Regions from separate parts of the Aeromicrobium sp. WCS2018Hpa-31 genome, predicted to be linked through region 2. Evidence: predicted binding sites of a transcription regulator. Region 2 holds the regulator's gene; each other region holds the start of a gene.
What was found. The regulator LexA, encoded in region 2, represses DNA repair genes until DNA is damaged. The targets are predictions, from matches to a motif close to TCGAACANNTGTTCGA.
Positions count from the first base shown of each region.

Region 1: RQG84_RS05425 (DUF222 domain-containing protein) is a predicted target of LexA. The motif match lies at 3,791-3,806, and genes of this name have one in related genera.
Region 3: RQG84_RS14810 (DUF222 domain-containing protein) is a predicted target of LexA. The motif match lies at 2,266-2,281, and genes of this name have one in related genera.
Region 4: RQG84_RS03765 (DUF222 domain-containing protein) is a predicted target of LexA. The motif match lies at 4,996-5,011, and genes of this name have one in related genera.

Region 1 is NZ_JAVTJF010000003.1:302,640-309,730, reverse strand. It holds gene RQG84_RS05440 (response regulator transcription factor) at 1-193, shown strand, start outside; gene RQG84_RS05435 (ABC transporter ATP-binding protein) at 520-1,311, shown strand; gene RQG84_RS05430 (ABC transporter permease) at 1,308-3,740, shown strand; gene RQG84_RS05425 (DUF222 domain-containing protein) at 3,857-5,191, shown strand; gene RQG84_RS05420 (TetR family transcriptional regulator) at 5,553-6,140, opposite strand; gene RQG84_RS05415 (SDR family NAD(P)-dependent oxidoreductase) at 6,267-7,022, shown strand.
Region 2 is NZ_JAVTJF010000010.1:99,394-106,484, forward strand. It holds gene RQG84_RS14090 (3'-5' exonuclease) at 1-986, opposite strand, end outside; gene RQG84_RS14095 (hypothetical protein) at 983-2,872, opposite strand; gene lexA (transcriptional repressor LexA) at 3,179-3,955, opposite strand; gene RQG84_RS14105 (LysM domain-containing protein) at 4,335-4,724, shown strand; gene RQG84_RS14110 (glutamine amidotransferase-related protein) at 4,750-5,496, shown strand; gene RQG84_RS14115 (VOC family protein) at 5,527-5,940, opposite strand; gene nrdR (transcriptional regulator NrdR) at 6,332-6,820, shown strand; gene RQG84_RS14125 (vitamin B12-dependent ribonucleotide reductase) at 6,927-7,091, shown strand, end outside.
Region 3 is NZ_JAVTJF010000011.1:57,846-64,936, forward strand. It holds gene RQG84_RS14795 (aspartate carbamoyltransferase catalytic subunit) at 1-500, opposite strand, end outside; gene pyrR (bifunctional pyr operon transcriptional regulator/uracil phosphoribosyltransferase PyrR) at 497-1,090, opposite strand; gene RQG84_RS14805 (hypothetical protein) at 1,181-2,146, opposite strand; gene RQG84_RS14810 (DUF222 domain-containing protein) at 2,294-3,472, shown strand; gene RQG84_RS14815 (GNAT family N-acetyltransferase) at 3,574-4,149, shown strand; gene RQG84_RS14820 (glycine betaine ABC transporter substrate-binding protein) at 4,171-5,139, opposite strand; gene RQG84_RS14825 (ABC transporter permease) at 5,141-5,932, opposite strand; gene RQG84_RS14830 (betaine/proline/choline family ABC transporter ATP-binding protein) at 5,929-7,091, opposite strand, start outside.
Region 4 is NZ_JAVTJF010000002.1:325,290-332,380, reverse strand. It holds gene RQG84_RS03800 (class I SAM-dependent methyltransferase) at 1-1,164, opposite strand, end outside; gene RQG84_RS03795 (FAD-binding oxidoreductase) at 1,161-2,510, opposite strand; gene RQG84_RS03790 (pirin family protein) at 2,600-3,259, opposite strand; gene RQG84_RS03785 (metallopeptidase family protein) at 3,252-3,593, opposite strand; tRNA gene RQG84_RS03780 (tRNA-Glu) at 3,704-3,779, shown strand; gene RQG84_RS03775 (hypothetical protein) at 3,904-4,089, shown strand; gene gluQRS (tRNA glutamyl-Q(34) synthetase GluQRS) at 4,037-4,897, shown strand; gene RQG84_RS03765 (DUF222 domain-containing protein) at 5,024-6,202, shown strand; gene RQG84_RS03760 (alpha/beta fold hydrolase) at 6,211-7,026, opposite strand.

The sequences.
Region 1 (7,091 bases), on a different contig from region 2:
CGCGGAGGTGACCGACCGCGAGCGCGAGGTGCTCGGCCTCATCGCCCGCGGCCTGACCAACCCCGAGATCGCCGCGACCCTCGTCGTGTCCGAGGCCACCGTGAAGACCCACGTCGGCCGACTGCTCGCCAAGACCGACTCCCGCGACCGCGTCCAGCTCGTCCTGCTCGCCCTCGAGGCGGGGCTGGGGTAGGCGAGGCCGCCGGGGGACGCACGATTCTGCGTTCGTGCGCAACGGCCCGAACGATGCTGCGTTCACGTCCGGATCCCGTCGCGTACGCAGCATCGTTCGTGTTCTGCCGCGCGAAGGCAGAACCTTGCGTCCTCCTCGAGTAGGGAGGTAGGCCTCGCACCCCACACGGACCCGATGAGGTGCGAGATCTACCGCCGACCCCGCGATTCGGTGCGAGACCTACCTCCGACGGCCGCGACGCGGCCCAGCGTCCACCCACGGGATGACGCCAGGACCATCCCTCGCTCCGACGACTCGGGGGGTGCCTGATCCATAGCGTCGTCGGCATGACGATCACAGCACAGGCAGCCGTCGCGACCGCCGCGTCGGCGCGCGACCTGACCAAGACCTACGGCACCGGCCCGGCGGCCGTGCACGCCCTCGACGGTGTCTCCCTCGACCTCGCGCCCGGACGCTTCACCGCGATCATGGGGCCCTCGGGCTCGGGCAAGTCGACGCTCATGCACTGCCTCGCCGGGCTCGACCGGCCGACGCACGGGACCGTCTCGGTCGACGGCGTCGAGCTGACCAGCCTCGACGACGACCGACTCACCCGGTTCCGCCGCGACCACCTCGGCTTCGTGTTCCAGGCGTTCAACCTTCTGCCGATGCTGACCGCCCGGCAGAACATCGTGCTGCCGTTCGAGCTGGCCGGCCGACGCATCGACGCGAACGTGCAGGACGACATCGACACCGTCGTCGGGGTCCTCGGGCTCGGCGACCGGCTCGACCACCGTCCGAGCGAGCTGTCCGGCGGGCAGCAGCAGCGCGTCGCGATCGCCCGCGCGCTGGTGAGCCAGGCGTCGATCGTGTTCGCCGACGAGCCCACCGGCAACCTCGACAGCAGCGCCTCGGCCGAGGTGCTCGCCTACCTGCGGCGTTCCGTGCGCGAGCTGGGCCGCACGGTCGTGATGGTCACCCACGAGCTCGACGCCGCCGCCTATGCCGACGACGTCGTGGTGCTGGCCGACGGTCGAATCCGCTCCCACCTCGTGGACCCGTCGCGGGCCGAGCTCGCCTCGGTGCTGGCCGCCCGTCCCGACGCCGACCTGACGCGACCCGAGGGAGGCGCCCGATGAGGACCGTGATGCTCGCGTCGCTGCGCACCCACACCCGCCGCTACGTCGCGGCGCTGCTCGCCGTGACCATCGCCGTCGGCTTCGTGGTGGCCACCAACGCGATCGCCTCGGCGGCCAAGTCCGGCCTCTCCGCGGGGATCGACGAGGCCTACCGCGGCGCCGACCTGGTCGTCGGCGACGACTACGGGATCGCCACCGAAGACGTCACCCCCGTCCTGGAGACCGCGGCGCGCCAGGGGGACGCCGCGACGGTCATCGGGTCGTCGTTCGAGCCTGTCACCCACGACGGCATCGGCCTCGGCTCGGACACGTCCATCGGCACGGTGAGCACCGACGAACGGCTGCTGCGCCAGCGCATCGTCAGCGGTCGGGCCCCGACCAGCGACGACCAGGCGCTCGTGGACGAGCGCACCGCCACGGCGGCGCGACTCGGCGTGGGCGACGAGCTGGTCGTGGGCAAGGGCGAGGAGGCGAGCACCGTGACGGTCGTCGGCATCGCGAAGCCGTCGTCGTACCTCGCGGCCGACGTCTACGTCCCGTGGGGCACCCTGTCGAAGCTCCCGTCGGCCTACCCCGACGCCGTCGTCTACGACGTGCGCGGCGGTGACACCGCAGCCGCCACGTCCGCGCTCTCCCGAGCGGTGGACGCGGAGGTGCGCGACCGCGCCGCGTACGTGGACGCGCGCGTGATCGCCGTGAACCAGGGCGTCGACGTGATCAGCTACGTGCTGCTGCTGTTCGCCGCCATCGCCGGCTTCGTGGCGGTCCTGGTCATCGCGAACACCTTCACCATCCTGTTCGCGCAGCGCACCCGCGACCTCGCCCTGCTGCGCTGCGTCGGCGCGACCCGACGCCAGGTCGTCCGCTCGGTCCGCGTCGAGTCCCTCGCCGTGGCGTTGGTCGCGTCGACGGTCGGCGTGCTGGCCGGCGCCGGGGCGGGCTACGGCATCGTCGCCGCGGTGCGCGGGGTGACCGGAGGTCGTCTGCTGGGGACCGTCTCGTTGTCTCCCACCTGGATGGTCGCAGCCTTCGTCGGCGGCATCGTCGTGACGGTCACGGCGGCCTGGCTGCCGACCCGACGCGTGGTGCGGGTCAGCCCGCTCGCCGCGCTCCGGCCGATGGACGCGGACGTCCGCACCCGTGCCGGCAAGGGACGTGTGGCCCTGGGTGTCGCGGCCGTGCTCGCCGGCTCGGCGGCTCTCGCCCTCGCGGTGCAGCAGACGTCCATGCCGCCCCTCCTGGCCGGCGGCATGCTGTCGTTCGTCGGCGTGCTGCTGCTCGGACCCGTGCTCGTGCCGGCGATGCTGGGAGTGGCCGGACGTCTCCTGGGCCGCACCGGTCTCGCCGCCCGCCTCGCCACGGCCAACGCGGTGCGCAACCCGCGCCGCAGCGCCGCCACCACGGCGTCGTTGCTCGTCGGCGTCACCCTGACCACGGCGGTGCTCACCGGCATGGCCAGCGCCCGCGGGGCGATGGACGACGAGATGGAGAAGCAGTACCCGGTCGACGTCGCGCTCACCGGTGACGGACCCGTCTCGGCCGGCACGCTCGAGTCGGTGCGAGCGACTCGCGGCGTCCAGGATGCCGAGGCCGTGCCCGGCGTCCGCGCGACGCTCGACGGTGTCGGGGAGGTTCCCGTGCTCGCGCCCGACGCCGCCGCCTCGTCGGTGGCGCGAGGTCGTGGGTTGGTCGAACCCGGTCGCCTGCAGGTGTTCATCCCGCCGGACGTCTCGGCCGACACCGAGACCGGGTTCCCCGAGACGATGACGCTCGAGCGCGCCGGCCGCACCGTGGACGTCGAGCGGGTGCTCGTGGGCAGCGAGTGGGGGCGGTCCGTCGTGGCCGGGCCCGGCGTGCTGGAGGCCCTCGGCGGCAGCATCGAGCCGCAGGCCGTCTGGGTGCGAGCCGACGACGGCGCGGACGTCGACGAGCTGAGCGGCAGCCTGGGCGCCGTCGCCCGCGACGGTGACCTCGAGCTCACGAGCACCCTGGAACAGCGGGGGTGGGTCGAGAAGCAGCTCGACGTGCTGGTGTGGTCGGTCCTCGGCCTGCTGGCCGTGTCGGTCGGCATCGCCCTGGTGGGCATCGCCAACACCGTCGGCCTGTCGGTCCTGGAACGCGGCCGTGAGCACGCGCTGCTGCGCGCCCTCGGACTCACCAGGCGCCAGCTGCGACGCATGCTCGCTGCCGAAGGTCTACTGCTGGCGCTCGTCGCCGCGGTCCTGGGCACGGCGGTCGGCGTGACCTACGGCTGGCTCGGGACGCTCGCGGTCGTGCGGACGGCCGTCTCCGACGTCTCCCTCGTGACGCCGTGGGACCAGCTGCTGGCCGTGGTGGTCGTGGCCGCCCTGGCGGGCCTCGCCGCCTGCGTCCTGCCCGCCCGACGGGCGTCGCGGGTGGCTCCGGCCGAGGGCCTGACGCTCGAATGAGGCATCGGCGTGACGGAGGTCCCGGAAGGTCCGGGACCTCCGTCACGGATTCGAACGTGTGCTTGTTTCTTGTCTGATCTGTCCTATAGAATGAGGGTAGACCAGCAGGAGGAAGCATGAGCGTCGCCGCACTCGACACCCACCCGGTGCCGGCATGCGTGCGCAACGCCCGCGAGTCGTTCTCCGCCTTGCCCACCGCCGCGTGGGACGGACTCGAGACCGGCGAGGTGCGCCGTCTGATCGGCGAACTGTCCCGGTTGGAGTCTCAGGTCGCGGCGCACAAGATGGCCGCCGCACGGGTGCTCGAGAAAGCCCGCACGGCCGCCCAGAACGGTGACGGCCCTCGAACCGGGACCGGCACGTCGACCGGGGCGACGATCTCGATCGACTTCGGTGGGGACCGCAGTGGCGCCGACGCGCTGGTGAACACCGCCGAACGGATCGAGGAACAGACCACCCTCACCGAAGCCGCCCTCGCGGCAGGCGAGATCACGATGAAGCAGGCCGACATCCTCTCCCGCGCCCTCGCGAAGCTGCCCGAGGACGTCACCAGCGAGCAGCGCCTGATGTGTGAGAAGACCCTGCTCAAGGACGCACAGAAGCTGACCCTGAAGGACCTGCGCCGCAGGGCCGCCCGGATCACCGAGACCTACCGCAAGACCGTCAACGAGGTCGACGCCGACGAGGACGAGATCCTCCGCCGCCGCGAGGATGAGGCCCGCAAGAAGACCAGCTTCTCGATGTGGGACAACAACGACGGCACCGTCACCGGACGTTTCACCCTCCCCGAAGCCCAGGGCGCCATGCTCAAGACCGCGCTCGACGCTTTGGCTGCGCCGCACCAGAAGGTCGGAACCGTCAACGCCGCGACCGGCGAGCACGACGAAGTCGGCTTCGGGCAGACCTACCCTCAGCGCCTCGGGCACGCGTTCGCCACCCTCGTCGAGCACCTCCCCGCCGACCAGCTCCCCAGCAACGGTGGCGTCAGCGCCGTCGTGACGGTGAACCTGGACCTCGACACCCTGGTCGGAGGCGTGAAGGCCGCCGGGCTTTCGGACGGCACCCGGATCAGTGCCGGTGAGGCGAGGCGACTGGCGTGCTCGGCACAGATCGTCCCCATGGTCTTGAATGGCAAGCCGCTCCCGCTCGACCTCGGCTCGGCCAATCGGTACTTCAACCGCAGCTCGCGCCGAGCCATGGAGAAGAGAGACGGCGGATGCACGACACCCGGGTGCGACCGCGACGCCAGGTGGACCGAGGCTCACCACCTGAATCCTCACGCGATCTCCAAGACCACCGACATCCGCGACGGGGCACTGCTCTGCCCGTTCCACCACCACCGAGCCCACGACCAAGGCTGGATCGGACGGATCAACCCCGACGACGGCCACGTCGAGTGGAAGCTCCCCGGCTCCGACACCTGGCAACGCAACACCCGCTGGCGACCCTGAACCCCGTCCCATCACGACACCCCGACCACTGGTCGGGGCATCCGTGCTGCCCGGCTGCCACTAAGCCGCCTGGAGTGGTCTCGATACGCCTCCCCTCGCTGGCGCTCGTGGAGGCACTCGACCATCACCCACCTCGCTGGTCGAGTAGCCGTCCCGGCGAGCGCCAGCGAGCTCGGGACGGCGTATCGAGACCACGCACCAGCGATGTCGACACGCAGGGCGGCTACCGCTGAGCCGCTCAGAGTGGTCTCGATACACCTCCCCTCGCTGACGGTCGTGGAGGCACTCGAACACCACGTGTTGAGCCGCCTGGAGTGTCTCGACTCGACCATCGGCAGCCGGCAGGGTCGGACGAACCCGGTCATCGGTCGAGCTGTGACCACCAGTCCGGCACGAGCCGGCCGTAGATCGCCGTGAACGCCGCCGCGTCCGGGTCGGGCAGGTCGATCCACGACCGGATGACGCCGACCGTCCCGAGCGCGATGAGGCGTAGGGCCGCGTCGGCGACGACGTCCGGGTCGGCGCCGGGGACCTCGGTGGGCAGCGAGAGGCGGCCCTGCTCGAGCAGCTGCCGCGAGGACCCGAGGAAGTGCTCGCCGAGCATGGCGTGCAGACCTCCGGCTCCCGCGTCGTCGGCCAGTCCGCGGCGGTACACGGGCAGGTGCCTCAGGACGTGCTCCAGGACCCGTCGTGTCGTCTCCACCACGGCCGCGTCGGTGCCTCGGCCGGGGTCGTGGAGGAGATCGGCGCGCAGGCCGTCGAGCTCGGCGAGGAGCGCGGCACGCAGCAGTCCGTCCGGCGTGGAAGCGTGCTCGTAGAACGTCGAGCGATGCACGTCGGCACGGCGGGCCACCTCGGTGACGCTCAGCTGCTCGACGGGCGTCTCGGCCGCGAGGGCAAGGACGGCAGCGAACAACCGGTCACGGCTACGTCGGGCTCTCGCGTCCATGGAACCCCTCCTCACCGACGTCGCCGGGACTGCCCCGGTCTCGTTCGTCACACCGCTGGGCAAGTCTATCCGACAGTTGTAGGATGAAATTTGTCCGACAGGTGTCGGACAGAAAGTGAGGACATCATGGCCACCTACGACGTCGCGGACCGTTCCGCGATCGTGACTGGCGCCGGCTCCGGCATCGGCCGGTCCGTGGCCCTGCTGCTCGCCGCGAACGGAGCCTCGGTGCTCGTCCACGACCTGCGACAGGACTCGGCCGACCAGGTCGTGAAGGAGATCGAGACCACCGGCGGCACCGCGCGCGCCTTCGTCGGCGACGCCGCCGACCCCGCGGTCGCCCAGGCCGCCGTCGCGGCAGCCCAGGAGATGGCACCGCTGCGGATCGCCGTCAACAACGCCGGCATCGGCGGTGCCGCCGAGCCCGTCGGCAGCTACCCCGTCGACAGCTGGGAGAAGGTCGTCAGCGTCAACCTCAACGGCGTCTTCTACGGCATGCGCGCACAGATCCCCGCCATCACGGACGCCGGCGGCGGCGCGATCGTCAACATGGGGTCGGTGCTCGGCTCCGTCGGCATCGCCGGCTCCTCGGCCTACGTCACCACGAAGCACGCGCTCGTCGGCCTGACGAAGAACGCAGCACTCGAGCACAGCGCCGACGGGGTCCGCGTGACGGTCGTCGGCCCCGGCTTCATCAGCACCCCGCTGCTCGAGGCCAACCTCGACGACGACGCGCAGGCCGCCCTCGCCGCCAAGCACGCGACAGGCCGCCTCGGCACCCCCGAGGAGGTCGCGTCGCTCGTGGCCTTCCTCGCCTCGGACGCGGCCACGTTCGTGACGGGCAGCTACCACCTGGTCGACGGCGGGTACGCGGCCCAGTAGGCAGCGCTGCCCGGGCCGGCGTCGCACCCTCGACCGGGCCCACGATCGCCGGCACGACGTCTCGTCATC
Region 2 (7,091 bases):
CTGGAGGCGGTGATGAGTGCGGCGACGGCGCCGAGCAGGGTGCCTGCCTGGCCGGGCTCGGTGACGGTGGCCAGCAGCGCGACGAGTGGGTCGAACAGCGCGGCGCCGTTCTCCTGGGCGGCGAGGGTGGCTTCGGGGCGCAGGTGCGGGCAGCGCAGCCGCACGCACTCCACGGCCAGCTCCAACCACGCCTGCTGCTCGGCCGGAGTGCCCGCGTGGGTGAGCGGGGAGTCGTGGCGGACCAGGTGCTCGGTCGGGACGACGGACGCTTCGCGGCGGCTGCGGATGTAGCCAGGAAGCTTCGGGTCGTGGGTAGTGCCCCGGGCGTGATCTTCGAGCAGCGCCTCGAGGCTGTCGTAGGCGAACGCCCCGGCGGCCTGAAGGAGCAGCTTGACCAGGGCGTCGGCGGTGGCGCGGGCGTCCGCGCGGGCGTGGTGCGCCTCGGCGTTGGCGACCCCGACGAGCTGGCACAAGGTGGCGAGGCTGACGACGCCGCGCTGACCGACGCCGGGCAGCCGGAGCAGTCGCGGCAGGGTGCTGGTGTCGATGATGGGCAGCTCGGGCAGCTGCTCGAGGCCGACGGGCACCGTCGCGTCCCCGGTTGCCCTCGCCTCGTCGAGCCGCTCCAACTCGCGGCGCAGCACCCGGATGTCGCTGCCGGTGTGGCAGACCAGCACCGCGTCGGGGACGGTGAGGGCGTCGAGCACCGCGGGCGCGTAGTAGCCGAAGCGGCGCTTGCGGGCCACGGCCTCGGTGGTGAAGCCGTGCACCGCGGTGGAGCGGGGGTCAACGGGCACGCCGGGGTTCATCTCGACGTACAGCTCGCCGTCGCGAACCCGTTTCCCGCCGACAACCGGGGTGATGGCCAGGGAGATGATGCGGTCGCCATCCCCGTCGGGGTCGCGGGTGTACTCGGTGTCGAGCACGAGGAAGGTGCGGGCGGTGAGGTGCTGGAACAGCTCGAAGCCGGCGTCGGTGAGCGTCACGGTCGCCCTCCGCTCTGCTGCCCGCCCTGCTGCCCGTCCTGCTGCCGAACGGGTGGTTGGGTGAGCCGCTGCTCGGCGAGCGCGGCGACCAGCAGCGGGTTCAACAGCGAGGAGTACACCGGTGGCGGCTCACCCTCGGCGCGCGGTGGCGGTTGAGCGTCGGCGAGGGTGCGCGGGGCGGGTGCCCACCCGCCGGCGGCCTCGTTGTCTTCGCGCAGCAGCCGGGTGACCTCGTCGAGGTCGGTGAACGCGCCCTGGGCCCGGGCGACCGCGAGATCGAGCAGGAAGTTCGTCCGGGCGAGGTTGCGGTACAGCTGCTTGCGGTTGTCCAGGAACGGCTCAAGCGCGTGCCGGATCCGGTTCTCGACCGCGGCGTTGGACGCCGGCAGCTGCGGCTGTCGGGCCAGGATGGGCAGCGCGGCCGCGACCCGGGGTTCGTAGATGCGGCGCTGCTCCAGCACTCCGGTCACGGGCGCCGGCAGCGTGGCGACGGCTCCGATGAGGTCGTCCCACCACCGTGTCCAGTCGGCGGGGCCGAGGTTGAGCAGCTCGTCGCGAGCGAGCACGTCGAGGTGCTTGGCCATTTCGGGGACCAGCACGGTGCGCCCCTCGAGCTTGGTGGTCGCCCCTGGCAGCTTCCTCAGTGCGTCGCGGAGGTTGCGCTGGATGTGGAACAGGCTCGGGACCAGTCCGACGACCCCTGCGCCGTACTGCTTCGTCACCGCGTTGCTGATGGCTTCGGCGTTGTCGGCGACGATGAAGTCCGGGCGTTCGCCGAGCTCGTCCAGCACCAGCCGCCACGCCTGTTCGTTCGCGCGCGGGTAGGCGCGCGCCAGCCGGAGCCGGTACTCCCGACGCGGGTAGCTCATCGGGTCCTCGGCCGGGTGCCAGCGGACCTCGACGACCACCAGCAAGCTCCACTGGTTCCGCTCAAGGCGCCGCTGCTGGCCGCGCCGGCGACGGCCGGACAAAATGACCGGCTGCTCGTCGAGCAGCCAGGTGATGGGGGTGGCGAGCGCGGCGTTCGGTGCAGCGGCGAGCTGCTGGTCGTTCGCGGCGCGCTGCTGCCGGTCGCGGTCGCGCATCTGCTGCTCGACGGGGCGCCACAGCAGCGGTGCGTACTGCTCCACCAGGTCGGCGGCGAGGTGCCAGGCGGACTTGCCCTGCGCGGCGGTGTACGACTGCGCGGCCCCGGTCGCCTGCCCGTCGAGCAGCGCGCCGCCGCCATGGTGCTCGAGCAGGTGGCGGCTGGCTCGGTCGCGGTACTCGCGCATCATCAGCGACACCGCCGCGTAGCTGGCGCCCATCGAGAGCTCGTTCAGCGCCCGGGCGTACAACGCGAGCGTCCACGGGGTGTGCCGGGCGCCGGTGAGCGCGCCGCGGTGCGGGGAGAGCAGTTCGTCGCAAGTCGTGCAGCTCTCGACACCGACCTCGACGGCCTCCCGTGCCAGTGGCGGGGTGAAGGTGTGTGGCGCCGTGCCGTCGGCGGGGACACAGCGGTAGCGCTGCCGCTTCGTGGCGCCGCGGCCGTACACGCCCTGCCGGGTCACCTTCGAGACCGCGTGCTCGGGGCACCCCGGCGGGCGGTCGAGCGAGGTGAGCTGGGTGCCGGCCGCCGAGGCGAGCACCTGGAAGAAGTGCGAGCTGCCGTCGGGCCGGGTGCACCGGAACCGCCGCCAGGTGCCCGCCTTCGTCGTGCGCGTGCCTCGTCCCTGGACCCGGGCGTCGGCGTGCCACGGGTCAGGGCACCGCTGCCTCGGTGAGCGTCCAGCCTCGACCGCTCCGGCGGCCGGGGTGGTGAAGAAGTGCCGCTTTCCGGTCTCGGGCAGGCACTCGAACCGCTGCCGCGTGCCGGCCGCGGAGGCCCTGAGCCCACGGCGGCGCACCCGGCTCCCCGCGTGTGACGGGTCCGGGCACTGCGGTGCTGCTGCGTCGGTCAGTTGTCCTCCTGGCGGGACGTCTCCGCCAGACAGCGTGCCGGCGCCGGTCCTACCGGCAGTGCCGTCCTCGAGGTCGCGGGCGGCAACCACCAGCGACCCCCTCCGAACGCGAACCGGCCCTCCCGGGCCCTGACCGAAGGGTCAAGGCTACCGGGAGGGCCGGACAAGGCGCGCCCAAAACCACACTAAAAGCCGAACAGGCCCGGGTGGGAGGGGGCCCTTCGCGTCGTGCGAGTGAGCGGTCGACGGGAGTCAGAGTCGGCGCAGCACCGTGGTGACCTTGCCCAGGATCGTGGCGTGGTTGCCGTCGATGGGGGAGTAGTCGTCGTTGTGCGGCAGCAGCCAGATCTGGCCGTCCTTGCGCTGGAACGTCTTGACCGTGGCCTCGCCGTCGAGCATGGCGGCGACGATCTCGCCGTTCTCGGCGACCGGCTGCTGGCGGACGACCACGTAGTCGCCGTCGCAGATCGCCGCGTCGACCATGGAGTCGCCGCGCACCTCGAGCAGGAACAGCGTGCCGTCGCCGACCAGGGAGCGGGGGAGCGGGAAGATCTCCTCGACCTGCTCCTCGGCCAGGATCGGACCGCCCGCGGCGATGCGACCGAGCATGGGCACGTACGTGGCCTCGGGGCGCTGGTCGCCGAAGCCGGTCTCGTCGACCTCGGAGTCGTCGGCCGAGCTGAGCGTGCGCCGCGCCTTGACCACCTCGGGCAGGAAGATCTCGATCGCGCGCGGGCGATTCGGGTCGCGCTTGACGTAGCCGAGACGCTCGAGGACCCGCAACTGGTGGGCGACCGAGGAGGTGCTGGCCAGGCCGACGGCGCCACCGATCTCGCGCATGCTGGGCGGGTAGCCGCGCTGCTCGATCTGGTCGCGCATGAAGTGCAGGATCTTCTGCTGCCGGCCGGTGAGGCCGGTCATCTCGTCGACGGGACCGTCGGGCAGCTCACGCACGGAGTTGCGTGAACCCTTCGGGCGGCCCCGACGCGGCGCGTCGGCGGAGGGGTCGAGGGTGCTGTCGTCGCTCATGGTCCCCACGCTAGACCTCTGCGGGGACGTTTACAAACACATGTTCGACAGCGTGTCGCGCGTTCGAATGCCGTGCTCGACGGCCCCGCAACCGTCCTGAGACGGCGGCCACGCGCGTGCGACGCGTCACAGTCGAACACCGTGTCGAAGATTCTTTCACTGGAATTGCAGGCGAGTGGCGGTCCTGTTCGGATTCCTGTTCGAAAGGGGGCTGCTTTTGTCGGCGCCTTCCCCTACTGTCGTACACGTGTTCGATCGAACATCTGTTCGTCGGATCCGCGGAGCACCACCGCCCCCGGAGCATCGACGTTCGAATGACATCGACAGGTGCTCGATCGACACACCAAGACTCCTTCCTCTCCCTTCCCCGGAGGTCACCATGAGCACCATCACCGTCTACGAGACCAGCCGCTTCGCCCCGTCGTTCTCCCGTGGGATCGCCTCGGCTCCGCGCAGCACCACCGAGCCGGCCGCGGTCCGGCTGACCCGTCGGGGCCGCCTCGTGCTCCTGCTCGCCGTCATCGCGGCGCTGGCGGTCACGGTCGTCGCTCTCGGCTCGTCCACCGTCGCCACCTCCGACGCCGGTGCGGTCCCGGCCACCACGGTCGTCACCGTGCAGGAGGGGCAGACGCTCTGGCAGATCGCCGCCGACGCCAACCCCGAGGGCGACGTGCGCGACACGGTCGACGACATCATGCGCATGAACTCGCTGCCCAGCGCCGGTGCGCTGCAGCTCGGCTCCGACCTCGCGGTGCCCGTCTACGAGTGACGGGCCCGTCCGGCACCATGGGGGCATGAACGACGCCCCTACCCCGGCGGACCCGACCTCGTCGGGCCGCCCTCTGCAGGTGCACGTGCTGGCCGACGACACCGACCGCTCCGGCGGCTACGTCACGGAGCGGCTGCGGGAGCACGGCGCCGAGCTGACCTGGATCGACCGCGACACGATCGACTCCCCGTGGTCGGCGACCGGCGTAGACCTGGTCCTGAGCCTCGGCTCGGAGCGCTCGGCGCACGAGCCCCGCTGGGCCCACGTCGTGGAAGCGGAGTCCGACGTCGTGCGGGTGGCGCTCGGCTCCGGCGTCCCCGTGATGGCCATCTGCTACGGCGCCCAGCTCGTGGCCCGTGCCCTCGGCGGCACGTCGTACCGCGGCGACGGTGCCGAGATCGGGTGGCGCCGCGTCGACACGCTCGACGACGTCCTCTGCCCGGAGGGGCCGTGGGGCCAGTTCCACCAGGACGTGCTGAGCCCGCCGCCCACGGCGCGGGTGATCGGCAGCTCCTGGTTCGGCCCGCAGTGCTTCGTCGACGAAGCCTTCGGTGCCCGCGTGATCGCCTGGCAGTTCCATCCCGAGGTGACGCCGGAGACGTTCAGCCGCTGGGTCGACGAGAGCGCCGACCTGGTGCGGGTGAGCGGCTCCGAACCCGGTGAGCTGAAGCGTCAGGCGCTCGCGAACGCGACGCGCAGCCGTCTCGCCGCGTTCGCGCTCGTCGACGCCGCCCTCGAGCACCTGGGCGTGGCGGTGCCGCGCCCGATCTGAGGGGCGCAGCGTGGTGGGCTTGGCGCAGGCCTACTGGCTCGCGGCGAGGTTGACCAGCCAGGCCACGCCGAAGCGGTCGTTCAGCAGGCCGAACTCGTCGCCCCACGGTGCACGCTCGAGCGGTGCCACGATCTCGGCGCCCTCGCTGAGTCCGGCCCAGTAGTTGCGGATGCGGGGATCGTCGCCGTTGAGGGTGACGTTGATGGCCGTGCCCATTGACGGCTGGTCACCGCCCGGGGGAGTGTCGGAGGCCATCAGGTCGAAGCCGGCGTCGGTGACGAGGTGGCCGTGCATCATCCGGTCGGCCACGGCGGGGTCGTCGCTCATGCCGGCCTCGCCGAAGGTCATCGCCTCGATCGTCCCGCCGAAGACGGACTGGTAGAACTCGAGCGCCTCGCGGGACTCGTCGCGGAAGTTCAGGTAGGGGTTCAGTCGCATGGTCATGCGGTCATCGTCCTCCCTATTGTTCCTGAGAGGAAGAGGCTTCGGTGAGAGCCCCTCGGGACCGGGTACGTCGTGGTCGAGGAGGGGGTGGTTCCACCTCGGTGGCGCCGGGACACGCCGTGACACCTGAGGCTCGTGTGACTCGAGAGGCCGCTGACCTGCGCAAACATCGAGCTCTCAGATTTGTCTGCGCAACTCGTCAGACTTGCTTGCATGACCTGGTGTGCAGGCGTACGGTAGCCACTACATCTAGTGATTACACCGATGTAGTTCTCCACATCTAGTCCCACAGGGACGGGGGACTTACCCACAGGAATCCCGGGCCATCCACCTCTTCATCCCCAGGTTGTCCCCAGATCCCGCGAAGAAATCAGCCCGAGAGGAGAGCACCGTGCACTGTCCGTTCTGCAAGAACCCCGACACCCGCGTGCTCGACTCCCGGGTGGCTGAGGAGGGCGGCGCCATCCGGCGTCGTCGGGTCTGCGGAGCGTGCGAGAAGCGCTTCACGACCATCGAGCAGATGCAGCTGACGGTCCTCAAGCGGTCGGGGGCCACCGAGCCCTTCAACCGCGACAAGGCCATCTCCGGCGTCCGCAAGGCCTGCAAGGGCCGTCCGGTCTCCGACGACGACCTCGCACGCCTCGGCCAGCAGGTCGAGGACGCACTGCGCGAGAGCGGTGCGGCCGAGATCGCGGCCCACGAGGTCGGCCTGGCCATCCTCGACCCGCTCAAGAGCCTCGACGAGGTGGCGTACCTGCGCTTCGCGAGTGTCTACAAGGCGTTCGACTCGGTGGACGACTTCGCCGCCGAGATCGCCGTCCTCATGGCCCGCGCCGCAGACGGCGAGCTGGCCGAGCACACCGCACGACAGCTTCCCTGACCACCCGCCGCCCACGGGCGGCACCGGCACCCTGAACGACCTCGTCCCGTGCCACGGGGCGGGACGCACGACCTTTCACACACCAGCAGCGACACAGGAGCACGACATGACGGAGACGGTCGACGGATCGACGGGCCGGGCACAGTCCGGCAAGACGCGCGGGAGCAAGGCCGGCAAGGGCCTGAGCATCCAGCGCGTGTACACGACCGAGGGCGTGCACCCGTACGACGCCGTGACGTGGGAGCGTCGCGACGTCGTGCAGACCAACTGG
Region 3 (7,091 bases), on a different contig from region 2:
GTGACGCGCTTGCCGGACAGGTCGGCGCCGGTGCCGTTCGTCGCATCGTCGGTCAGGTGGCGGCGCATGGTGAACGCGTCGAGCAGAGCCTGGGTGGGGTGCTCGTGCGTGCCGTCACCGGCGTTGACCACGGCGCCCTTCGTCCAGGCCTCGTGCGCGAGCCGGTGCGGGGCACCCGACGCGCCGTGCCGGACGACCACGGCGTCGGCGCCCATGGCCTGGAGCGTGAGCGCAGTGTCCTTCAGGCCCTCGCCCTTGGAGGCGCTGGACCCCTTGGCGGAGAAGTTGATGACGTCGGCGGAGAGCCGCTTGGCCGCCGCCTCGAAGCTGATGCGGGTGCGGGTGGAGTCCTCGAAGAAGAGGTTGACCACGGTGCGCCCGCGCAGCGTGGGCAGCTTCTTGATCGGGCGCTGCGCCACTCCGAGGAGCTCCTCGGCGGTGTCCAGGACGTGCACCGCCTCGTCACGGTCGAGGTCGCCGGCGCTGAGCAGGTGCTTCATGCCACGCCTCCCTCGATGGAGACGGCGTCGGGCCGGTCGTCGGCCTCCGAGAGGCGCACGCGCACCTTCTCGGTGAGCGACGTCGGCAGGTTCTTGCCCACGAAGTCGGCGCGGATCGGCAGCTCACGGTGACCCCGGTCGACGAGGACGGCGAGCTGCACGGCCTTGGGGCGGCCGAGGTCCGCGAGCGCGTCGAGCGCGGCGCGGATGGTGCGACCGCTCATCAGCACGTCGTCGACGAGGACCACGGTGCGTCCGTCGACGTCGTCGGGGATGTCGGTGTGCTCCAGCGACCGGACGGGGCCGCTGTGCAGGTCGTCGCGATACATCGTGATGTCGAGCGCGCCTGCGTTGATGGAGCGTCCCTCCACCTCGCTCATGCGGGCGGCGATGCGCTTCGCGAGCGGCACGCCACGGGTGGGGATGCCGAGGATCACGAGACCGTCGGCATCGCGGTTGCGCTCGAGGATCTCGTGCGTGATCCGGGTGAGGGCCCGGGAGATGTCGGTCTCGTCGAGGACGGTGCGCCCCACGTCGGAGGGGGTGGCTGCACGAGCGTCAGGACCGGATGTGCCGTCGGGCACGACCATGTCTGACCTCCTTCTCCGCCTCACGGGACGGTGGTTAAAGGATGTCGGGTGGAACGTGGCCGAGCCTAGCAGCGGCGGCCGGTGGCACCGTCAGGGGTCAGGAGTGGCGGACAGGGACCGGGTGCGTTCCTGGAGGTCCTCGACCAGTCGACGACGCGCGCGCGGCTCGACGCCGGTCGTGACCAGGGTCCAGCGCCACCGGTCGTCGGTCCAGACCGTCTGCTCGGCGCCCTCGTCCTCCTCGTCCACGGGCGACCCGAGCGGGTGCCGCAGCAGGTGGAAGCCTGCGCTGGCGCTCCAATGGACGAGCGCGCCACCACCGCCGTCGTCGACATGGCCGAAGGTGTCACCGCTGCTTGCCACCCACAGGTCACCGAGACCGAGCGAGGCGACGAAGGCCTCCTCGGCACGGCGCTGGACCTCGACCTCCTCCCGCAGCTCGTCAGGAACGTCGTCCTCCCCGAAGGCGTGGACCGCCGAGAATGGTCCGTCCCAGACGAAGAGGTCGTCGGGCAGCGACTCGACGACGCGCAGCTCCTCCCAGCGCGCAAAGTCTCCGTGGACGGTGTTGCTCTGCGCCAGGAGTCTGCCGTCGAGCGCGTCGACCACCTCGACGAGCTCGCCGTCCTTGTGGCGGGGCGGCGCCAGTCTCACCTCCCACGCGTCCCTACCGAGGAACGTCGTGCGCTCCGGCCGCGCGGCGGGGCGGTTGTAGTCGCTGCCGTCCGGACGCCAGTCCCACGGCTCACGTCGTCTCAGGACGAACGAGACATCGTCGTGCGGGTGGTCGCCGCAAGCCCGCTCCGTCCGACGTGGTTCGCCGAGCTCCCCGTCCTCGTCGTCGAAGGTGTAGGTGTAGCGATCACCCTGGATGGTGCGCGGCCGGCCGGAGAGGTGCTCCGCGCGCCACCGCTGACCGTGCTTCCGGACGCGGAAGCGAGTGAGCTCCTCGGATCCATGGTCGAGCCGGACCGCGACGACGCCCTCGGTCGGCTCCTCGGTCTCCTCACCCGCGGACATGCGCACGAGGATCTCCAGCCACGTGGGATCGGTCATGGGAGCAGGCTCCCACGACGGGTCCGCCCGACTCGTCGTTCGTCGTCGGGAAGCGCTTACTCCCCCAGGGCAGAACCCCGGAATGGCAGGACTTTTCCGGGACCTTCGACTCTTCGATATCGCTCATGCGTTCGTTATTGTGGTCTTATGATCACGCAGCGCCTCGCCGAGCAGCTCACCACGGCTGCACGTGCATTGCGTGAGTTCCCCACGACCACTGATGCGCTGCGGCTTCTGCAGGTCGTGCAGAACGCGATCGATGCGGCGAAGGTCGAGCTGGTTGCCGAGATGGCCGCGCGCGGCGACCACGAGGCCGAGGGGTGCTCGAGCGTGAAGAACTGGTTGCGTGACCAGCTGCACCTCGATGCGAAGGACGCATCCCAGCTCACCAGGTCCGCGCGGACGCTGAAAGACATGCCCGAGCTCGCCGATCTGGCCAGCGCGGGCGCCGTGTCACTCGATCATGTGGATGCGTTCACCTACGCGAGTCGTCACATCGACCCGGCGGTCGTGGAGGTCTCGATGGACTGGATGCTGGACCTCGCGGCGAAGGCCGAGCCCAAGAAGATGCGCCAGGCGGTCAAGAAGCTCCGCGACGCTGCGCACCCCGACGACCTCGACGAGGCCTGGATCAAGGGCATGGCCAAGCACGACATCAAGATCTCACCGGTCGGAGAAGGCTTTCATGTCACTGGGTTCCTGCCGTTCGACACCGGCACCAAGTTCAAGACCGTCCTGCAGTCCCTGTCCGCACCCACCTGCGCCGAGGACGACCGCCCCGTCAACGAACGCCGCGTCACCGCCCTCGACCAGATGCTCAGCAACATCCTCGAGTCCGGACTTCCCCAGGACAAGGGCGTCCGCCCCCACGTCTCCATGACGCTCGACCTCGCCGACCTCGCCCAGGACGCTGACACCACGACCGCCGACCTCGCCGGGTTCGGCACCATCGGACCGGCCCAGCTCCAGCAGATGCTCTGCGACTCCGCGCTCACCCCGATCCTGACCGCCGGCAAGCACTCCGTCCTCGACGTCGGCCGCACCGCACGGCTCGCCACCCCCGCCCAGCGCAAGGCCGTCGTCACCCGGCAAGGGGGACGCTGCGGCGGGCTCGGCTGCTGGGGACCCATCGTCCACATCCACCACGTCCAGTACTGGTCCCACGGCGGCGCCACGGATCTGAAGAACCTCATCGGGCTCTGCCCACGCTGCCATGCACTCGTGCACCAGGGGTACTTCACCATCGATCCCACCACCCACGAGATCGGCCGCACCCTGCGCACCCACCGCACCGGCAGGCACATCCGCATCGCCCGAGCCGGCTGAGCCTCCTCCCCCATGCCGAACGCACCGCGGATGCCTCAGCGTCCGAGTTTCCCCGCTTCGATGATCAACGAGATGTCGCCACACGAGAGGCACACTGGACCATGGCCGTCACGACCCGTCCTGCCACCGTCTTCGAGGACGTCCGCACCATGGTCGGCCCCAAGCGACCGGACGCGAACGTCTGCTGGTGCCTGAGCTACCGGCTCACCTCGTCCAAGGAGAACCGCGAGCTCGCTGCCGAGACACGGGGCGAGAAGGTGCGTGAGCTCATGGAGCAGGGACCACCCGGCGTGCTGGCCTACGACGAGGAGGACGAGGTCGTCGGGTGGGCCGCCGTGCATCCCCGCGCCGACACCTCGTTCGCGACCAGCCGGAGGATCCCGCACGTCGACGACCTCGACGTCTGGTCGATCTGGTGCATCCGCGTCCGTCCCGGCCACCGCAAGCAGGGGATCTCCCACGCGCTGCTGGCCGGCGCGGTCGACCTCGCCCGCGAGCAGGGGGCCCCTGCGGTCGAGGGCTACCCCGTCGACAACCGCGGCGAGAAGGTCGACCTGACCATGGCCTACGTCGGGACGAAGGCGCTGTTCGAGGCCGCCGGGTTCACCCAGGCCGCCGAGACCACGTCGACCCTCGCCGGCTTCCCGAGAGTCCTCATGCGGCTCGACCTGCGCTGACCGGCGGAGCCGGGAACGGCCCTACTTCACCAGTCCCTCGGACTTCAACCAGTCGCGCGCGACGATCGCGGGGTCCTCCCCCTCGACGTCGACCTTCGCGTTCAGCTCGAGCATGACCTCGTTCGTCAGCTTGGACAGCACCTGGTCGAACAGGTCTGCGACCTCCGGGTGCTTCTCGAGGAAGGACGTCTTCGCCACGAAGCTCAGGTTGTAGAGCGGGAAGAACTCGCGGTCGTCCTCGAGCACCCTCAGGTCCAGACCCGGGATCCGGCCGTCGGTGGTGAACACCTCGCCGAAGTTGCAGGTCCCGTTCGCGGTCGCCGTGTAGATGACGCCGGTGTCGAGGTTCGTGACCTTGGCGAGGTCGGACTCGGTGAGGTCGTAGGCCTCGAGCATCGGGACGAAGCCGTCGTCGCGCTTGGCGAACTCGCTCTCGACGCAGAACGTCAGCTCCTCCGGGGGCAGGTCGGCCAGCTGCGACAGCTTGGTGATGCCGAGCTCCTCACCCTTCTTCTCGGCGATCGCGAAGGCGTACGTGTTGTTCATCGGCGCGTACGGCAGCCAGGTCAGACCGTTCTTCAGGTCAGCGTCGTACACGGCCTTGTACTGCTGCTCCTCGCCCTTCACGGGCTTGTCGTTGCCGAGGTAGTTGATCCAGCCGGTGCCGGTGTACTCCGGCGAGATGTCGACGCGACCGTCGAGCAGCGCCTGCCGGACACCGAAGCTGCCCGGGGTGTTGCTGAGGTTGGTCACGTCGGCGCCCGCCACGCTGAGCACGGTCGACATCATGTTGCCGAGCACGAGCTGCTCGGTGAAGTCCTTCGCGGCGACGGTGACCGGCACGTCCTCGAGCGACGTCACCGGCTTGATGGTCCCCGGCTCGGCTCCGAGCACGGCGCCGGAGGCCGACTGCAGGCCGCAGCCGGCGAGGGCCAGGCAGAGCAGTCCGGCGACGGTGCCGACGATCTTCTTGCTGGGGTGCTGACGCATGTCAGCCCACTCCCTTCGGCGCAGCCGCGATCTCCACGAGACGAGCCAGCCAGTCGATGAACAGGGCGAGGGCGGCCACCAGGACCGCCCCGACGACCAGCGTCACGTTCTGCTGGAGCTTGATGCCCGTGGTGATGAGGTCGCCGAGTCCCCCGGCTCCCGTGAACGATGCGAGGGCGGCCGTGCCCACGATGAGCACCAGCGCCGTGCGGACGCCCGCGACGATCACGCGCAGCGCCAGCGGCAGCTCGACCCTCATGAGGGTGCCCAGGGCCGAGACGCCCATCCCCCGCGACGCCTCGATGAGACGCCGGTCGACACCATCGATCCCCGTGACCGTGTTGGCCACGATCGGCAGGATGCCGTAGACCGTGAGGGCGGCGATCGCCCCGGTGCGGCCGACGTCGAAGATCACGGCACCGAGCGCGATGAGCCCGATCGCGGGCGCGGCCTGGCCGAACCCGGCGACGGTGATGATCGGCTTGGAGTAGCGGCGCATCGGCCCGCGCGTGAGCGCGATCCCGAGCGGGATGGCGATCAGGCAGGTGAGCGCGGTGGCGATCAGGCTGATCGTCAGGTGCTGCTGCGTGAGGTCGAGCAGGTTGCCGGCCGTCAGCGAGCGACGCTCGACATCGGTGATCGAGGCGGTGTTCACGTACACCAGGCAGCCGGCGACTGCGGCGACCACGACGAGCGGCTGCCCGATCCACCGCGCGATCCCCGGTCGGTCGACCGTGACGGTCGGAGTGGCGGCCTCCCCGGCGACGGCCGGAGCGGCGGTGGCGGCGCTCACGGCTCCACCGGACGCGCCTCGGCGGCGGCGCTGCTGATCTGCTGCATCGCCTGCATGATCGTCTCGACCCGGACGACGCCCTGGTAGGAGTTGCGCCGACCGGTCACGACCACCACGCCGTGCGACGACGTGAGCATCTCGTCGAGCGCGTCGTTGAGGGTCGAGGCCGTGCTGACGACCTCGAGGTCACGGTCGCGCGAGATGCCCGTGAGGGAGCCCGCCCGCTCGAGCTCCTTGACCGAGACCCAGCGCTGCGGACGCTGCTGGTCGTCGAGGACGATGACCCACTCACGGCCCTTCGCGCGGGCGTCCTGGATCGCGGCCGCGGCGTCGCCACCGACCTGGGCGACGGCGGCCTCGTGCAGCTCGACGTCGCGCACGCGGGTGAGCGTGAGCTGCTTGAGCGCGGCGCCGTGGCCGACGAAGCCCTCGACGAAGTCGCTGGCCGGTGCGGCCAGGATCGCCTCGGGCGTGTCGTACTGGACGATGCGCGAGCCGACGTCGAGGATCGCGATCCGGTCGCCGAGCTTGACCGCCTCGTCGAAGTCGTGGGTCACGAACACGATGGTCTTGCGCAGCTCCTCCTGGAGCCGCAGCAGCTCGTCCTGGAGCCGCTGACGCGTGATCGGGTCCACCGCGCCGAACGGCTCGTCCATCAGCAGGACGGGCGGGTCGGCGGCCAGGGCCCGCGCCACGCCGATGCGCTGCTGCTGGCCTCCGGAGAGCTCGCGCGGGTAGCGGTCGCGGTACTGCGCGGGCTCGAGGTTGACCAGCTCGAGCAGCTCGTCGACCCGGGCCGCGATGCGGTCCTTCTTCCAGCCCAGCAGGCGCGGGACGATCGCGATGTTCTCGGCCACGGTGTAGTGCGGGAACAGTCCCGCACCCTGGATGACGTAGCCGATGTGGCGACGCAGGTCGTCGGCGTTGCGGTGCGTGACGTCCTCGTCGCCGATGAAGATCTTCCCGCTGGTCGGCTCGATCAGCCGGTTGATCATCTTCATGGTGGTCGTCTTGCCGCAGCCCGACGGGCCGACCAGCATGACGATCTCGCCGGCGGGGATCTCGATGGTGACGTCGTCGACGGCGGCGTCGGCCTGCCCGCCGTAGCGCTTGGTGACGTTCTCGAGCAGGATCCGCTGGCCGAAGGACCGCCCGGACT
Region 4 (7,091 bases), on a different contig from region 2:
CTTGGCGATGCCGAGGCTGACCTCGCCGAGCGCCTCGTCCCAGTGCTCCTCGAGGTTCTGCGACCAGCCCTGCAGGGTGAGGGCGTAGTGCTCGCGGATGTCCTCGACGTGGCGCACCTCGAGCCCGTGGTCGTGCATGGCCGACACGATCGTGCCGACCGGGGCCAGCTCGCCGTCGGGGAAGACGTAGCGGTCGATGAACGCGCCCGCCTTCGGCGACAGCGACCCGTCGCGCCGGGTGATGCAGTGGTTGAGCATGCGACCCCCGACCCGCAGCTTCCCCTGGAGGAAGGCGAAGTAGTCGGGGTAGTTGCGCACGCCGATGTGCTCCATCAGGCCGATGGACGACACGGCGTCGAAGTCGCTCTCGCCCACGTCGCGGTAGTCGCTGAACCGCACCTCGGCCAGGTGGTCCAGGCCCTGGTCCTTGATCGCCTGCTGCGCCCACTGCGCCTGCTGCTCGCTGAGCGTGACGCCGAGGGCCTTCACGCCGTAGTGCTCGGCGGCGTGGCGCACCATGCCGCCCCAGCCGCAGCCGACGTCGAGGAGCCGGTCGCCCGGACCGAGCCCGAGCTTGCGGCACACCAGGTCGTACTTCTCGAACTGGGCCTGCTCGAGCGTGGCGTCCTCGGTGGGGAAGACGGCGCAGGTGTAGGTCATCGACGGGCCGAGCACCAGCTCGTAGAACCGGTTGGACACGTCGTAGTGGTGGTGGATCGCCTCGGCGTCGCGCGCCTTGCTGTGCCGCATCCCCTCCACCACCCGGCGCCAGCGCGGCAGGTGCTCCTCCGGTGGAGGCGGCGGCGGCTTGAGGTTCGACAGACCGAGGCTGCGGACGATCTGCAGCAGCTCGGCCGGGCCGGGCACCTTGAGCCGCAGGCGGCTCTGCACCAGGGTCATCAGGTCGTAGGGGTTGGCCAGCGACACGCCCTCGATCTCGAGGTCGCCGGCCACGAAGGCGCGGCCGAAGCCGAGGTCCCCGGGGGCGGTCATCAGGTAGGCCAGTCCGCGCTCGGTGCGCAGGCGGACGGTGATGTCGGCGTCCTCGGGCCCGGCGCTGCTGCCGTCGTAGGCCTCGAAGCGGAAGGGCATGCCGTCGCGCATGAGGCGCTCGACGGCGCCGGCGATGGTGAGGGTGTCGGTGTCCCGCGTGATGATACTCATGAGTTCCTCACGGCTTTCTCGTACAAGGAGCTGAGTCGCCCCTCGGGGTCGTGCTCGGCGCGCACGGCGTCGAGCGCCGCGGTCCCGTACAGGTCGGCGAAGGTCGCCTCGTCGTAGAAGGCCTCGGAGTACAGCGACTTGTGGCCGCCGAGGGTGTGCACGTGCTCCTCGATGCGCCGGTTCACCAGACCGTCGGGAGAGCCCGCCGGCACGACGACGGTGCCCCAGAAGCCCAGGTTCACGTACGTCTCGCCCGGACGCAGCGGGTAGCCGGGCCAGGAACGGGTGGTGCGCAGCGGGCACAGCCACACCGGCCGCATGCCGACCTCGGCGTCGAACCAGGAGAGGAACTCCGGGACCGCGGCCACCGGGACCTCCACGTCCTGGATGACCTTCTCGCGGCCAGGGACCTTCTTCACGCGGTCGAGCAGCCGGCTGACGCCGACCTTCGCGTCGAGCGCGATGATCCGGTGGTAGACGTCGGAGCGTCGCCAGCGTCGGGGCCAGGCACGTCGCACCCACGGGTTCTGGGCACCGAAGGCGGCCGAGCACCAGAACCAGTCGGTGTCCCAGCGCCACAGGTAGTCGTACATCGTGAGGCGGTCGGTCTCGCGGCGCTGGAGCGAGCGGTAGAACACGTCCTGTCCGGTGTAGTCCGACGTCGGACCGGGCTCCTCGGTGAACCGGGCCAGCGTCACGTACACCTCGTCGGGCGCGAAGGCGGTGGCGTCGAGCCCGTGGACCGGTTCGCCGTGCCAGCTGCCGGACTCGGCGACGTCGCCCAGCATCGTCGCAGCGTCGGCGGCGTCGTCGAGGCGGACGTGGCGCAGCGCGACGTAGGGCGGCACGGCCTCGAGGCGGATGCGCAGGCGCGTGGCGTAGCCGAGGCTGCCGTAGGAGTTGGGGAAGGCGTCGAACAGCGCGTCGCCGGGCTTGCAGGTGACGATCTCCCCCGCGCCGGTGAGCACGTCCATCTCCAGGACCGACTCGTGCGGGAGGCCGTTGCGGAACGACGTCGACTCGATGCCGAGCCCCGTGACGGCACCGCCGAGCGTGATGGTGCGCAGCTGCGGGACCACGTAGGGGATCAGACCGTGCGGGAGGGTGGCGTCGACCAGGTCCTCGTAGGTGCACATGCCCTGGACGTCGGCGGTGCGCTCGCCGACGTCGATCGCGACGACGCCGTCGAGACCGTCGACGTCGAGACCGGGGACGCCCGGGTCGGCGCGCGGGCGGAACAGGTTGGACGTGCGCTTGGCGAGGCGGACCGGGGCGCCGGCCGGGATCGCGGCATAAGAGCCGAGCAACCTGTCGACCGCCCGCTGGTGCTCGCTCCAACCCTTCACCCGCTCAGACTAGAGCGGCGGGAGGGCGGACCTCCACCCGGGATGGTTGCAGACGTCAACGACCCAGGGGTGGCGCCTCGTCCGGCTCCTCAGCGCGGGTCGGGCAGTCGCCAGACCAGTGCCTCGCCGTCACCGGCGACGAGGACGCGTTCGACGTCGGTCGCGCGGAGCTCGTCGCCCGGTCCGAGGCGGACGCCGTCAGCCACCACCTGGCCGCGCGTGACGTGGACGAGGACCTTCGCGGCACCGGTGACCTCCAGCGGCCCGTCGGCCCGAGGACGCGCCACGAGGAGCTCGGCGTCGGCATGGACGGGCACGGTCAGATGGAGCCCGGGCTCCTCCGGCACCTCCGCGGAGGCGTACTGCGGTGCGGCGTCGTGGCGCGAGCGCAGCATCATCTGCACGAATCGCAGCGGCTCGGTCGGGGAGGCGTTCAGCTCGGCGTGCTCGGCCCCCCCGCCGGCGCTCAGCCGCTGCGCCACGCCCGGCGCGATCGTGCCCGCGTGGCCGGTGGTGTCGCGGTGCGCGAGCGCCCCCTCGAGCACCCAGGTGACGATCTCGACGTCGGCGTGGCGGTGGGCGTCGTACCCGCGGCCGGGCTCGACGTGCTCCTCGTTGATCGCCACCAGAGGGCCGAACGCCACGTTGTCGGGGTCGTAGTGCGCGCCGTAGGAGAACGAGTGGAGCGTGCGCACGCCCTCGCCCTCGGTGACGTAGCGCTCGCCCGCGCGGCGGACCCGGCTAGGCATAGCCGAGCTCGTGCAGCCGTGCGTCGTCGATGCCGAAGTGGTGCGCGATCTCGTGCACCACGGTGATGCCGACCTCGTGCACCACGTCGTCCTCGGTGTCGCAGATCGCGAGGGTGGGGTTGCGGTAGATCGTGATGCGGTCGGGCAGGACGCCCCCGTAGGCGGTGTCGCGCTCGGTGAGCGCCACGCCGTCGTAGAGCCCCAGCAGGTCGGGGTCCTCGGGCGGGGCGTCGTCCTCGACGAACAGCACCACGTTGTCGAGCATCGACGTCAGCTCGGGGGGCACCTGCGCGAACGCGGCCTCGACCAGCTCGTCGAACCGGTCCTCGCTCATCTCCACCACGGGTCCATCCTGCCCGAGCGCTCCACGGCCGTCGGGTGGCGCACGCGGGGTGAGGGGTGCGTCCCGTCGGCCTTCGTGGCCCCGTATGCTGGGGCGGCCGCGCCCCCTTCGTCTAGCGGCCTAGGACGCCGCCCTTTCAAGGCGGTAGCGCGGGTTCGAATCCCGTAGGGGGTACCAGATCTCCCCTCACCCGAAGCATCTCGGTGTGATCTTGGTCACATTTGGGCTCTTTTCCAGGAATAGACCCTGACCTGCGGAAACTCGAGTTGGAAGCGTGTAGTTCTCGACCTACGATGACCCCATGGTCGCCGTCCTCCTCACCTTCCTCAGCCTCGTCCTCACTCTCGCCATCGGCGCCGTCTTCCTGCTCGGGGCCCACCAGCTCGTGACCATGATCGTGCGCCACCTCGAGACCCGTCCGACATACTCGGACGATGCCCGCCGGACGCTTCGCTCCCTCGCCGTCCGGCGACCTGCACGTCGGTAACCTCCGCACCGCGCTCCTCGCCTGGCTGTTCGCCCGCTCCACCGGGCGCAGCTTCCTGATGCGCGTCGAGGACCTCGACCGCGTCCGCGCCGGCTCCGAGGAGCAGCAGCTGGCCGACCTGCGCGCCCTCGGGATCGACTGGGACGGACCCGCCGTGCGCCAGAGCGAACGACGCGACGTCGTCGACGCCGCCATCGCCACCCTCGAGTCGGCGGGCCTGACCTATCCGTGCTTCTGCACCCGTCGCGAGGTGCAGGAGGCGGCGAGCGCACCCCACCTGCCACCCGGTGCCTACCCGGGGACCTGCCGCGACCTGACCGCCGACGAACGCACCGCTCGCGCCGCCGAGCGGCCGGCGGCCCTGAGGCTGCGGTCCGCGGCGCCCACGTGGACCGTGCACGACGAGCTCCACGGCGACGTCGAGGGCGCCCTGGACGACTTCGTCCTGCGTCGCAACGACGGCGTACCGGCCTACAACCTGGCCGTCGTGGTCGACGACGCGGCACAGGACGTGGACCAGGTGGTGCGCGGCGACGACCTGCTGACGTCGGCGCCGCGCCAGGCCTACCTCGCCTCGCTGCTCGGCCACGCCCAGCCGACGTACGCGCACGTCCCGCTCGCCGTGAACACCCAGGGCGTCCGCCTGGCCAAGCGCGACGGGGCGGTCACGCTCCGCGAGCTCGGCCGCGACCAGGCCTGGGCCATGATCACGGCGTCGCTCGGCCTGAGCGGTGACACCCCGTCCGACCTGCTCGCGTCCTTCGACCCCGCGTCCCTCCCACGCCAGCCCTGGACCGTCGTCGGCTGAGGCTCAGCGACGGGTCGGATGGCTCATGTGCGCGACATCGCGCACAGAGGAAGAATGCTGCCATTGCAGGACTTTTCGGGACTTTCGACCCTGTAGTATCGCTCACGTGTTCGGTAACCTGGACTCATGACCACGCAGCACGTCGCCGAGCAGCTCGCCACTGCTGCGCGTGTGTTGCGTGAGTACCCCACGACCACTGATGCGCTGCGGCTGCTGCAGGTCGTGCAGAACTCGATCGATGCGGCGAAGGTCGAGCTAGTCGCCGAGATGGCCGAGCACGGCGACCACGAGGCCGAGGGCTGCTCGAACGTGAAGAACTGGCTGCGCGACCAGCTGCACCTCGACACCAAGGACGCCGCCCAGCTCACTCGCTCCGCGCGGACGCTGAACGACATGCCCGAGCTCGCCGATCTGGCCAGCGCGGGCGCCGTGTCACTCGATCATGTGGATGCGTTCACCTACGCGAGTCGTCACATCGACCCGGCGGTCGTGGAGGTCTCGATGGACTGGATGCTGGACCTCGCGGCGAAGGCCGAGCCCAAGAAGATGCGCCAGGCGGTCAAGAAGCTCCGCGACGCTGCGCACCCGGACGACCTCGACGAGGCCTGGATCAAGGGCATGGCCAAGCACGACATCAAGCTCTCGGCCGTCGGCGAGGGGTTTCATGTCACCGGTTTCCTGCCGTTCGACACCGGTGCCAAGCTCAAGACCGTCCTGCAGTCCCTGTCTGCACCCACCTGCGCCGAGGACGACCGACCCGTCAACGAACGCCGCGTCACCGCACTCGACCAGATGCTCAGCAGCATCCTCGAGTCCGGACTTCCGCAGGACAAGGGAGTCCGACCCCACGTCTCCATGACGCTCGACCTGGCTGACCTGGCCGACGACGTCGACACCACGACCGCTGACCTCGCCGGGTTCGGGACCATCGGCCCGGCCCAGCTCCAGCAGATGCTCTGCGACAGCGCGCTCACCCCGATCCTGACCGCCGGCAAGCACTCCGTGCTGGATGTCGGCCGCACCGCACGGCTCGCGACCCCCGCCCAGCGCAAGGCCGTCGTCGCCCGCCAAGGCGGACGCTGCGGCGGGCTCGGGTGCTGGGGACCCATCGTGCACGTGCATCACGTCGAGTACTGGTCCCACGGCGGCACCACCGACCTGGCCAACCTGATCGGATTGTGTCCCCGGTGCCATGCCCTCGTGCACCAGGGGTACTTCACCATCGACCCCACCACCCACGACATCGGCCGCACCCTGCGCACCCACCGCACCGGACGACACATCCGCATCGCCCGAGCCGGCTGACGCCGACGTCAGACCTGGTCGGCCAGGAACGACTCGATCAGCGCCGTCACGGCCTCGGGCTGCTCGATGGTGCTCGAGTGCCCCGCCTTCGGCACGACCTCGAGGCGAGCAGCGGCGATGCCGGCCACGATCGCCTCGGCCTTGGCCACCGGCGTGGCCACGTCGTCCTCCCCCACGATCACCAGGGTCGGCGCCTCGATCCGGCCCAGCTCCGGAGCGATCGGGTCGCGATCGGTCACCCCGAGGATCGCCGCGCGCATGCCTCGGCGGTCGACCGTGGCCAGCTTCGCCATCCACGGGCCGACGACCTCGTCGCGCCGCGACGAGCCCAGCAGGTCCGGGCCGAACATGATCGGCTCGACCTTCGAGCGCACCGGCCCCATGCCGAGCCAGCGGTAGACCCGCGCCAGGGTGCGGTACTGGGCGACCTTCTCGGGGTCCTCGGGACCGGCGCTGGTGTCGAGGAGCACGAGCGAGAGCACCCGGTCCGGGTGCCGGGCCGCGAGCCTCATGCCCACGAACCCGCCCATCGACAGACCGGCGTAGTGCACCGCGTCGAGGCCCAGGTGGTCGAGCAGCGACACCAGGTCCCCCGTGAGCGAGTCCATGTCGGCAGCGCGGTCCGCTGCGGCCGGGGTGTCCCCCTGTCCGCGCCAGTCCACCGTGATGCAGCGGTAGCGGTCCCTCAGCGCCGCCACCTGCGGGTGGAACATCCAGCCGCTGAACAGCAGGCCGTGGCCCATCACCAGCGTCGGCGCACCGGGCGACGGCTCGCCGGAGTCGGTGTAGTGGAACGAGATCCCGTTGACGTGAGCATGTGGCACGGGTCACAGGGTGCCACACTCCCTGGCGCGTCCGGGGCGCACCGAACCGAGGCCGGACGCACCAC